Regions from separate parts of the Senegalia sp. (in: firmicutes) genome, predicted to be linked through region 1. Evidence: predicted binding sites of a transcription regulator. Region 1 holds the regulator's gene; each other region holds the start of a gene.
The links. The regulator Rex, encoded in region 1, represses fermentation and respiration genes when NADH is low (regulators of the CRP and FNR family bind a similar motif). The targets are predictions, from matches to a motif close to ATTGTTAANNNNTTAACAAT.
Positions count from the first base shown of each region.

Region 2: a site for Rex is predicted at 2,320-2,339, ahead of ACTHUW_RS02315 (acetyl-CoA C-acetyltransferase). Genes of this name have one in related genera too.
Region 3: a site for Rex is predicted at 1,841-1,860, ahead of prdC (proline reductase-associated electron transfer protein PrdC). Genes of this name have one in related genera too.

Region 1 covers NZ_JBQCYD010000065.1:138-4,438, reverse strand. Annotated here, with positions in the region: gene abc-f (ribosomal protection-like ABC-F family protein) at 1-1,733, opposite strand, end outside; gene ACTHUW_RS11910 (redox-sensing transcriptional repressor Rex) at 1,949-2,578, shown strand; gene ACTHUW_RS11905 (sigma 54-interacting transcriptional regulator) at 2,620-4,301, shown strand, end outside.
Region 2 covers NZ_JBQCYD010000005.1:45,340-49,640, forward strand. Annotated here, with positions in the region: gene ACTHUW_RS02305 (LCP family protein) at 1-503, opposite strand, end outside; gene ACTHUW_RS02310 (hypothetical protein) at 608-856, opposite strand; gene ACTHUW_RS02315 (acetyl-CoA C-acetyltransferase) at 1,103-2,281, opposite strand; gene ACTHUW_RS02320 (3-hydroxybutyryl-CoA dehydrogenase) at 2,393-3,238, opposite strand; gene ACTHUW_RS02325 (short-chain-enoyl-CoA hydratase) at 3,257-4,036, opposite strand; gene ACTHUW_RS02330 (ABC transporter ATP-binding protein) at 4,212-4,301, opposite strand, start outside.
Region 3 covers NZ_JBQCYD010000029.1:10,434-14,734, forward strand. Annotated here, with positions in the region: gene prdR (sigma-54 dependent transcriptional regulator PrdR) at 1-1,543, shown strand, start outside; gene prdC (proline reductase-associated electron transfer protein PrdC) at 1,901-3,184, shown strand; gene prdA (D-proline reductase (dithiol) proprotein PrdA) at 3,224-4,301, shown strand, end outside.

The DNA.
Region 1 (4,301 bases):
ATCTTTTCTATTTCTTTTTTCTTTTTTTGTTGTAGGCGTAATTTTTCTCTTTGTTTTTTTTGTTCATTTTTCATCTCTGTTTTAGTTTTTGTCTCTATTTCTTCATCTTCATTTTTAACCCTATTCTTTTTTTCTATATAATAATCATAATTTCCTAAAAATTCTTCTACTCCATCACTACTTAATTCTAATATCTTATCTGTAACCTTATTTAGGAAATATCTATCATGACTTATTACAAAGAGAGTACCTGTATAATCTATAAGTGCATCTTCTAATGATTCTTTTGAATCTATATCTAAATGGTTTGTAGGTTCATCCATGAGTAATAGATTAGCTTTTGAGAGCATTAATTTCATAAGAGTAAGCCTCGCTTTTTCTCCACCACTTAAGGTAGAAATTTCCTTGAATATATCATCTCCTGTAAATAAGAATCTTGCAAGTAAACTCCTTATAGTGTAATGGTCAAAAAGAGGGTTTTCATCCCAAATTTCATCTACAATTGTTTTTGATGTATTTAAATTTGTTTGCTCTTGATCATAATATGCTGGATTTACCTTGTGACCAATATTTACTAGGCCACTATCTACCTTCACTTTGTTTAATATAATATTAAAAAGAGTAGTTTTTCCTACACCATTTGGACCTATTAATCCTACTTTTTCTCCTCTGTAAATATCAAAGGATATATTTTCAAATAATTTATTTTCTTCAAAGGATTTGGATACTTCTTTGATTTTTAATACATCATCTCCACTTTTTACTTTGGGTTCAAATCTTATTTTAGAACGTCCATCTAAAGATGTAGGTTTATCTAATACATTTATTTTATCTAACATTTTTTCTCTGCTTTTAGATTGTCTTATAGCTCTTTTTCCACCTAGGGATAATTGCTTTATCTTTTCTTTTTCAGACTTAATTTCCTTCTGTTGATTTTCATAATTTTTGGCTTGCAATTCAAGATTCTTTTTTCTTTTTTTCATATAAGTACTATAATTACCATTATATATTTCTAATTTTTTATTTTCTAATTCAAAGATCTTTGAAGCGGTAGAATCCAGAAAATATCTATCATGACTTATGATGATTGCTGCACCATTATATTCTTTTATATATTTTTCAAGCCAATTTATAGCATCTATATCTAAATGGTTGGTGGGTTCATCTAGTAATAATAGATCCGGTTTTTTAAGTAATAATTTTGAAAGTAAAACTCTTGATTTTTGTCCACCACTTAAATTGTTTATTGGTTTATCAAATTCATCTTCGGAAAAACCAAGGCCTTTTAGGACTCCTCTGATTTCGCTTTTATAGCCATATCCATTTTTTTCGCTAAATTCCTCTTGTAGTCTAGAATACTTGTTCATAAGTTCTTCTATATCAAAAGTATCATCTTGGCTTTTTTCACTAATTTCTATTTCTAAGTTTCTTATAGTTTTTTCTAATTCAATAATATATTCAAATACATTTAAAGCTTCATCATATACTGAATTATTACTATCAAATAATGTATTTTGTTTTAAATAACCTATTTTAGTATCATTTGCAATATGGATACTACCACTATCAAATGAGATTTCATCTATCAATATTTTAAACAATGTAGTTTTACCAGCACCATTTAAACCTACTAGTCCCACTTTTTCTTGTGATTTTACTACAAATGATATATTTTCTAATATTAAATCACCTATATATGATTTGTTTATATTACTAGCCGATAAAATTATCATAAATTTCACTCCTTATTTCTCATTCTATTATATATGATAATTATTTTTAAGTACAGATTTTAAAAAGGTAGAAAGATGGGTATAGTATTAAAGTGATAAAATTTTGATTAAGTTTGAAAAATCTAGTATAATGATTACTATGTGAAATTTGACGAATATTGACGACATGTTATATAATTGACACATAATAAAATGAAGAATTGAGAGGGATAAGAATGAAAAACAAGAATGTTTCAATGGCTGTAATAAGGAGATTACCAAAATACTATAGATATCTTTCTGAGCTTTTAGATAATGATATTAAAAGGATTTCATCAAAAGAATTAAGTAAATTAACAGATTTTACTGCTTCACAAATAAGACAAGATTTAAATAACTTTGGTGGCTTTGGTCAGCAAGGCTATGGCTATAATGTAGAGGATTTACAAAATGAACTAGGGAAGATACTAGGTCTAGATAAGAAATATCGTTCTATACTTATAGGTGCAGGTAATTTAGGTCAAGCTATTGCAAATTACAGGGGATTTTCAGATTCTGGATTTGAAATATTAGGGATATTTGATAAAAGTCCTAAGGCAATAGGCATGGAATTAAGAGATGTTAAAGTAAAGGATACAAAAGAATTGGCAGATTTCATCAAAGAAAATGATATTGAAATAGGTATAATATGTACACCTAAAGAAGGTAGCCAAGAAACAACAGATATTCTAGTTGAATCTGGCATTACAGGGATTTGGAATTTTGCTCCAGCAGATTTAAAGGTTCCAGACCATGTAACTGTTGAAAATGTACATTTAAATGAAAGTTTATTCACATTATCCTATCTTTTAAAGGGAAGTAATTAAGGACCATCTAATAGATGGTCCTTTCTAATATGGAGGTAATCATGAAAGTTAGAGATGTAATGAGTAAAAATCCTATAACTATAAAAGAAGATATAAAAATAGTTCAAGCTGTAAAAATAATGAATGATAATAAGGTAGATGGATTACCTGTATTAAATGACAAGGATGAACTAGTAGGTTTGTTTTCCAAAGAAAGTTTGTATGAAGCTATTTCAAAGATAGATATAAAAGAAAAAGTTAAAAGTATAATGACTAGAGATATTAAATGTATTCATGACTATGAAGATACTGAAAAGATGTTTGATATGAATATAGGAAGAGTTCCTGTTATTGATGATAAGAATAATTTAGTTGGGATAGTTACAAATACAGATTTATTAAAAGCTTACCATAATAGAAATAATATAATAAACAAAAAACTTAATACAGAAAAAAACTTGACAGGAACATTAAAAACAATATTAAACAATGCATATGATGGTATTGTACTTATAGATGAAAATAGAAAAATAAATATGATAAATAATTCTTATGCAAAGTTTTTGAATGTAGATAAGGATGAAGTCATAGGTAAAGATGTTACTGATGTAATTGAAAACACTAGACTTCATATAGTACTTGATACAGGTGAATCTGAAATAGGTGAGATACAAAAAATAGGGACACATAAAATTGTAGCAATGAGAATCCCAATAATTGAAGATGGCAAAGTAATAGGTGTTATGGGAAAAATCATGTTTAGGGATATAAATCAAGTAAATACTCTTGCAAAAAAAATAAATAGTATGGAAGATGAATTAAAATACTATAAGAAAGAACTTATAAAGGAAAGAAGGGCAAAGTATTCATTTGAAAATATTCCATCAAATAGTCCTTCTATGAATAAGGTTAAATCTTTTGCTCAAAAAGCATCTAAAAGTAATTCTACAATACTTATAGTTGGAGAAAGTGGAACTGGAAAGGAACTTTTTGCTCATTCTATACACAATGCTAGTCCTAGAAAATTAAAGCCTTTTATAAAGATGAACTGTGCTGCAATTCCTGCTGATTTATTAGAATCTGAATTATTTGGTTATGATGAAGGTGCATTTACTGGTTCAAAAAAAGGTGGAAAAATAGGTAAATTCAAATTAGCAGATGGTGGAACCATATTTTTAGATGAAATAGGAGATATGCCTTTAAATATGCAGGCAAAAATCCTTCGTGTCTTACAAGAAAAAGAAGTTGAACCTATAGGTTCAAATACTAATTATCAAATAGATGTAAGGGTAATAGCTGCAACTAATAGAGACCTAGCTAAAATGATAGTAGATGGAGAATTTAGGGAAGATTTATACTATAGATTAAATGTAATAAAACTTGAAATTCCACCTATAAGAGAAAGAAAAGAAGATTTAGATATTTTAATAGATGTATTATTTGAAAAACATAAGGGTGATGTCGGTAAGTATGTAAAAGGTATATCAGAAGATGCTAGAAATATACTCAAAACTTATCATTGGCCTGGTAATGTACGTGAACTGGAAAATATATTAGAAAGAGCAATAAATATAGTTGATTCTGGTTGTGAAATAGAAGTGATGCATTTACCTGAATATATTAGAGGTAAGATTGAAAAAAATGAAGAAACTAGTTTTTCTCTAAAAAAAGCAGTTGAGATAACTGAGAGAAATACTATATTAAATGCATTAGAACTTACAAATGGAAATAGAGTACGTGCATC
Region 2 (4,301 bases), on a different contig from region 1:
TCAACTATATTTTCTACTCCATCATAAGAAATCGTAGCATAATTATCTATAGGTACTCCTAATATTTCTTCTACAGCTTCCATTGTTTTTTCTGCTGCCCTTTCATGTCCTTTTTTTAAATTTCTTATATATACTGCATTGAGTTTTCTATGATCTGCACTGTCATATCCTTGCTCATGATACTGGGTATCTCTTGGTACAGATATCATATCAATTCTTTTGGTTTTAGGATCAAAACTTGCAAATACAAGTGTATCACTTCTACCTTCCGCTTCTATTCCAATCAGTAATACATTTAACCTATCACTATTTGCTATTGCTTTTTCAAAAGCTGGCAAATTTTCTATTTCTTCCTGAGTATAATCACGCATAGGATGATCACCTCTTTTGTCATTTGCATTTGCTGTGTCATCGAAAAAATTAAAATAAGTATATACTCCTGCACCCATAACTATAGTAAAACATAATAGTGCAATTGAAAACACCTTCAAAAAATATTTCATATTTTATCTCATCCTTTATATTTATCCATCATAAGTTCACAAAATTATTATACCATATATATTAAGATATATTATTATTTTTTTATTACAGTTTAGCTTTATTTTTAAAATTCTTCTTCAATTATATGAATCATATTATCAAATACCATATCAACCCTTTCATCTTTTATACAATTTTTTTCTATTTGAGATTTTAAAATTATCATAAATTCTATTAAATAAGCCTTCATATTTATTTCTTTTTTCCTTGACTCACTCATACTTTTAAACCAAATCATTTTATTTTTAAATATAGTATATCTTTCTAATTGAATTATAACTTTTAAGGCCTCTATAGTATCATTAGCAGCCATAAATATCAATTCATCAGGAGAAGAAGGATATTCATTAAAGTATTTTTTATTCTTAGCTTCTTCTTGAGTACATTATATTATCTTTTCTTTATTTATATCTATACATTTAACTAATTCTTCCTTATCCACGAAATCATCCCCTTAATATCTTTTCTTATTATTAACTATATAATACTTTTAGAAAATTTAAAACATAAAAAAAGACATTACCCAAATTAATTTGAGTAATGTCTTTTAAATAGATTACTATCTTTCTACTATAAGTGCTGTTCCTTGTCCTCCACCTATACATAATGTTGCAAGTCCTCTTTTAGAATCTCTTTTTTGCATTTCATATAATAATGTTATAAGAATTCTAGCACCACTTGCTCCTACTGGATGACCTATTGATATAGAGCCTCCATTTACATTTACTTTTTCTATATCTATTTCTAAATCTTTAACTACTGCAAGAGATTGAGCTGCAAAAGCTTCATTTGCTTCTATTAAATCTATGTCTTCTATAGTTAAGTTAGCTCTTTCAAGTGCTTTTTTAGTAGATGGCACTGGTCCATATCCCATTATCTTTGGATCAACACCTGCTGAAGCATATGATTTTATAGTTGCAAGAGGTGTAAGTCCTAATTCATCACATTTCTCCTTGCTCATTACTACAAGTACTGCTGCTCCATCATTTATTCCTGATGCATTTGCAGCTGTTACTGTACCATCTTTTTTAAATGCTGGACGAAGTTTTGAAACCTTTTCTTTTGTAATCCCTGGTTTAATAAATTCATCATCAGAAACTACTATAGCATCTCCTCTTCTTTGAGGTATTTCCACTGGTACTATTTCATCTTTGAATCTACCTTCTTTTTGAGCCTTTTCTGCTCTATTTTGGCTTGTAACTGCAAAATCATCTTGCATATCACGAGTTAAATTCCACTCATCAGCTATATTTTCTGCTGTTATTCCCATATGAATATCATGGAAAGCATCAACTAAAGCATCATTAAGCATGCTATCAACTAAAGTGCCATCTCCCATTCTTTGGCCCCATCTTGCCTTAGGAAGTAAATAAGGAGCATTACTCATGCTTTCTGTTCCTCCTGCAATTATAATATCTGCATCACCTAACATGATAAATTGTGCTGCCATGCTTACTGTTCTAAGTCCTGAACCACAAACCTTATTTACTGTAAGTGCTGATGTAGTATTTGGTATTCCTGCATTTATAGCAACTTGTCTAGCTGGATTTTGTCCAAGACCTGCTGATAACACATTACCTAATATTACTTCATCTACCATTTCTGGTTTAATTCCTGCTCTTTTCATTGCTTCTTTAGTTGCTACAACTCCTAGATCTATTGCTGATAATTTTGATAAAGATCCCCCAAAAGATCCTACTGGTGTTCTAGCTGCTCCTACTATTACTACTTCTCTCATTTATATTTCCTCCTAGTTTAGTTTAATTTAATTTAATTTAAGTTAATTAATTAACAACTTCTTTAAACAAGTAGAACCTCGCTTTTATAAGCAAGGTCCAAACATTATTTCTTATTTATTATAATCATAAAATCCTTTTTTAGTCTTTCTACCTAACATATTACCTCTAACCATTTTTCTTAGTAATGGATGTGGTCTATATTTAGAATCACTAAATTCTTCATATAAGACTTCCATGATTGCAAGACATACATCAAGACCTATTAAATCTCCTAATGCCAATGGTCCTATTGGATGGTTAGCTCCTAATTTCATCGATTCATCTATATCTTCTTTAGATGCAATTCCTTCTGCAAGTATACCAACAGCTTCATTTATCATAGGAACTAATATTCTATTTACAACAAATCCAGGAGCTTCTTCAACTTCTACTGGAGTTTTTCCAAGCTCTTTAGACATTTCAACAATTTTTTCCTTTGTTTGATCACTGGTTGCTATACCTTTTATAACTTCTACCAATTTCATTACTGGTACTGGATTGAAAAAATGCATTCCAATTACCTTTTCAGGTCTATTTGTAGCTGAAGCTATTTCTGTTATTGAAAGTGAAGAAGTGTTTGAAGCAAGTATTGTTTTTTCATCACAAACTTCATCCAATTCTTTAAATATTTTTTTCTTTATATCCATATTTTCAACTGCTGCTTCTACTACTATATCTGAATCTTTAACATCATCATTAGAAAGCGTACCACTAACTCTTTTCATTATTTCATTTTTTTTATCTTCAGATATTTTTTCTTTTTTTACTAATCTATCTAAGTTTTTAGATACAGTATTTATACCCTTATCTACAAATTCTTGCTTTATATCTTTTATAACTACATCATAACCATTTTGTGCAAAGGCTTGTGCAATTCCTGATCCCATTGTTCCTCCACCAATAATCGTTGCTTTCATACATCTACCTCCTACAATTTATTTGTTTTTAAAATTTGGTTTTCTTTTTTCTATAAATGCACTCATACCTTCTTTTTGATCTTCTGTTGAAAAACATATTGCAAATAAATCTTTTTCTATCTCTATTCCTGTTTCAATATCTGTTTCTATTCCTCTATTGATAGCTGTTTTTGAATATTTTACAGCAATTGTTGCATTGGAAGCTATTTTTTCTGCCATCTTCATTGCTTCATCCATCAAATCTTCTTTAGAAACTAATATGTTTACAAGTCCTATCTTTTCTGCTTCTTTTGCATCAATCATATTACCTGTAAATATCATTTCTTTAGCTTTAGCTGCTCCAACTATTCTTGAAAGTCTTTGAGTACCACTAAATCCCGGAGTTATTCCAAGACCTACTTCCGGTTGACCAAATTTAGCTTTTTCTGATCCAATTCTTATATCACAAGCCATAGCAAGCTCACATCCGCCCCCTAATGCAAAACCATTTACAGCAGCTATAACTGGTTTTTCTATTAATTCTATCTTTCTAAAAACTTTAGCACCAAGGTTTCCAAACTCCCTTGCTTTGGCTGCAGTCTTTTCTTTCATTTCTACAATATCAGCTCCAGCCACAAATGATTTACCTTCACCTGATAATATTATAACGTTTACATCATTATCATTTTTCAAATCCTCAATTGCTTTATCTATCTCTATTAAAGTTTCTGTGTTTAAGGCATTTAACGCTTTGGGTCTATTAATTTTAATTATAGCTATACTTTCCTTTTTTTCTAAAATCAAATTATTAAAATCCACATTACCCCTCCTCATATTCTCTTAACTTAAATTGATGCAAATATTATGCCAAGTAAGAACTTACATGTAATATAGCATCTCACCCATATTTAGATTTCTTGTATAAATCATATGTCCTACAATTCATACACTTGTATAAAATAATATACACTATAAATTTATAGTGTATATTATTTTAATTTGCCTCTTTTATCATACTATCATATGCTTTGTTTATTTGGAAAACTCCTATATAATTATTTTCACTATCTATTACAGGTAAAAT
Region 3 (4,301 bases), on a different contig from region 1:
AATATTAAATAAATTTTTAGTCAAAAAATTTATATATGTTTCTAAAAATGAAACACTATCAAAGTGTAGAAGTATAATGATAAAAAATAAAATTGGAAGATTACCAGTTATAGAAAATGATAAAATTATAGGGGTAATAAGGGCAGAGGAAATAAGAGATTACTTTTATATGAATTTAGAAAAAATGGGTCAAACTCTACATCACATAGTAAATAATATTCATGAAGCTCTTTGTTTAATAGATACCAAAGGAAAAGTTATGATATGGAATAAAAATGCTGAGGATTTATATGATATAGCTAAGGAAGAAATAATAGGAAAAAATATAAAGGATTTTTTTCCGGATTCAATAAACTCTAAAGTACTAGAAACAAGAAAAGAAATGACTAATACCTACCATACCCCAAAAAAGAATTATAGGGTTGTTGTCAATGCCTTACCTATATTTATTAAGGGTGAATTTGAAGGTGTATTAACAACTGATAGAAACATAACTGAAGTTACAAGTCTATCTGATGAATTAAAAAAAGCTAATAATACATTGAAATTTTTAGAAAGTGAATATAAGAGACTTAAAAGTGATGATTTTGGAAATGTAATAGGCAGAAGTCCTAAAATAATAGAAAAAATAAAAATTGCTAAACAAGTTGCAAAAACTCATATTTCTGTATTAGTGAGTGGAGAAAGTGGTACAGGAAAAGAAGTTTTTGCTAAAAACATTCATGACTATAGTGGAGTTAGTGGTCTATTCATACCAGTAAACTGTAGTGCTATACCAAATGAACTTTTTGAATCTGAATTTTTTGGTTATGATGAAGGAGCATTTACAGGGGCAAGTAAAAAAGGAAAGATGGGTTTTTTTGAATTGGCTAATAATGGGACCTTATTTTTAGATGAAATTGGTGAATTGCCACTATTTATGCAGGCAAAATTACTCCGAGTTTTACAAGATAATAAATTTAGTCGAGTTGGAGGAGAAAAACTTATAAATACTAATGTTAGAATAATTTCAGCTACCAATAAAAGTTTAGTAGATATGGTTGATAAAGGAAACTTTAGAGAAGATCTTTTTTATAGGTTGAATGTAATTGAAATTGAACTACCACCATTAAGAGAGAGGAAAAATGATGTGGTCTTATTAATACATTATTTTTTGAAAGAATTAGCAGAAAAGAACAATAAAAAAATACCCAAAATAAGCTCAAATGTTTTAGAAATTCTCAAAAAATATAATTGGAAGGGCAATATTAGGGAGCTTAAAAATACAGTTGAGTACCTTTTGGTACTATCAGCTAATGATGTTATATATGAAAATATGTTACCACATCATATATTAGATGAAGTGGGCGATTATAAAAAAAATATTAAAGATGATATTATTAAATCATTTGACTTAAATAAATCTATAGAAGAATTAGAAAAAAAACTGATAAATGAAGCATTAAATGAAAGTCAGGGAAATAAAGCAAAAGCATCAAAATTACTTAAGATACCTAGAAGTACTCTTCATTATAAAATTAATAACTATGGTATTGAAAGATAAAATATACCTTCAAACAACTAGTGTCAATATACTGACTCTAGTCTAAAAACTGACACTTTGAATTATTCCTAATCTTAATAATACAATGTTAATATATCAATGTTTTATAGATTTAATTAAAATAATTATAGATAAAAACATGTCAATAACCTGACTAACCGAAAATTCTATATTTGATATTAAAAATATTTTTAGTATTAAATATAGAATAAGTTGGACTATTACTTAGTTTGATGATATGATATAAATGTTGGCATGCTTATTGCTTTATATAAAGAATGTATGTTTTAAAGCATAAAAGTTAATGTTTTAACATAATTGCAAATTAAATTTAAAATGCTAAGGAGGTGGCAAAGAATGAATGTTGAATTATTATTAAGGCAACACGTTGGTGCACCATGTAATCCAGTTGTTAATGAAGGCGAAGAAGTGAAAAAAGGCCAATTAATAGCTGAACCAAATGGGCTAGGTGCCAATATACATTCAAGTGTATATGGAAAGATAACAAAAATTACAAGTGAAAGTATTATAATAGATGCATATGATGATCAACCTGAAGAATATGTAAAGCTCAGCGAAACTGATGATAAACTTGAGTTAATTAAAGAAGCTGGGGTAGTAGGAGCAGGAGGAGCAGGATTTCCAACTCATATTAAATTAAATATAGATTTAGATGGCGGATATATGATTGCTAATGCTGCTGAATGTGAACCGGATCTTAAGCATAATATAAAATTAGTAGAAGAAGATCCAGAAATGATAGTTAGAGGCGTTAAGTATGGTATGGAACTTACAAATGCTTCAAAAGGCTATATTGCTATAAAGTCTAAGAACAGAAAAGCAGTTGAAGCCCTAGAAAAAGCATGTAAAGATGAAGAAAACATTGAAGTGAAATTCTTATCAGATATGTATCCATCAGGTGATGAAAGAGTAATAATAAGAGAGTTATTAGGAATAGAATTAGAACCTGGTGAATTACCTTCAAAAGCTAATGCGGTTGTAGATAACGTAGAAACATTGAAAAATGTTGTAATAGCAATTGAGGAAAGAAAGCCTGTAATCACAAAAGATGTTACTGTAGGTGGTAGAGTTAAGGAAGCAATAGATGGAAATGCTATACTTGATGTTCCACTTGGAATGCCTGTAATTAATTATATAGAACAAAATGGAGGATATATTAAACCTCATGGAGAAATTGTTCTAGGAGGACCATTTACAGGTAAACATGGAGAAGAAAATTCACCAGTAACTAAAGTTTTAGGTGGTATTTTAGTAGCTATGCCTTTTCCTAAGGAAAAAAGAAAAATAGGCGTTATAGAATGTGAATGTGGAGCTCAACTAGATAGACTAGAAGAAATAGCTGAAGGAATGGATGGAGAAATTGTAACTTCTACTAAATGTAATAGAATGGAAGAAGTGAATGGTAGATATAGATGTAATTTACCAGGCATATGTCCAGGTCAAGCAGAAAAAGTGTTTTATCTTAAAAAACACGGTGCAGAAGCTATAATAATTGGAACATGTGAGGACTGAACTAACACAGTGATGAAAGTAGCTCCTAGGTTAGGAGTGCCAGTGTATCATAGTACAGATCATGTTTTAAGAGCAACAGGTCACAGATTATATAGAAGAAAAAAATAATAAATGAAATATATATTTTTGTAAAGGAGGATATTATAAATGTCAATTACGAATGAAACTGCGAAAGAGCATGCTAATGACAAGGCCATAACTTGTTGTAGAGTAGAAGCTGGAGTAGTAATCCAACCTTCTAATTTAGAAGACCCTAACTTAACTCCAGATTTAGAAGCATCAGGATTGTTAGAGATTCCAGAAAATGCATTAAGAATTGGAGAAGTTTTAGGTGCTAAAACAACTCAAGTTATCGATGCTTTAACACCATTAACTTCAGAGGTGTTAGAAGGAATCACTGAAATGGAGAAAGAAGAAAGTAGTACAGAAGAAGAGGTAGAAGAAGAAAAGACAGAGGCTGTTAAAGAAGTTGAACCTGTTGAGTCAGTAAATCCTGTAGAGAGTTTTTCTGGAGGAAGTGTAAAAATCCATATAGGTGAAGGTAGAGATATTAATCTTGAAATCCCACTTTCTATAGCAGGAAGTGTTACAAGTACATCTGCTAACCAAGTACAAGAAAATTCAACTAATAGCACTCAAAATACAAGTCCAGAAACTAAGGAAGAACCAAAAGAAAAAGTCTTAAGAAAACTTATGAGAAAGCATTTCTTTATAGATAAAGTGGAATTAGGAAAAGAGACAAAAATAGAAAATAATACACTTTATATTAAAGAAGATATTTGTAAAGATGCTTTAGAATCTGAAGAATTAGTAGTAGATATTAAATTAGACATCATTACTCCAGATAAATATGATGTTTATAGTGAAACTATAATGGATGTTCAACCAATTGCTACTAAAGAAGAAGGAGAACTTGGTGAAGGAGTAACAAGAGTTCTAGATGGAGTAGTAGTTATTGTAACAGGTACTGATGAAGATGGAGTTCAAATAGGTGAATTTGGTTCTTCTGAAGGTGCATTAGATAGAAATATCATGTGGGGAAGACCTGGATCTCCTGAAAAAGGTGAAATCTTCATAAAAACTGAAGTTAAAATAAAATCAGGTAAAGGTATGGAAAGACCAGGACCTATGGCTGCTCACCGTGCTACTGATGTTATAACTCAAGCAATAAGAGAAGCTCTTAAAAATGCAGATGAAAGCTTAGTAATCAATTCAGAAGAATTTG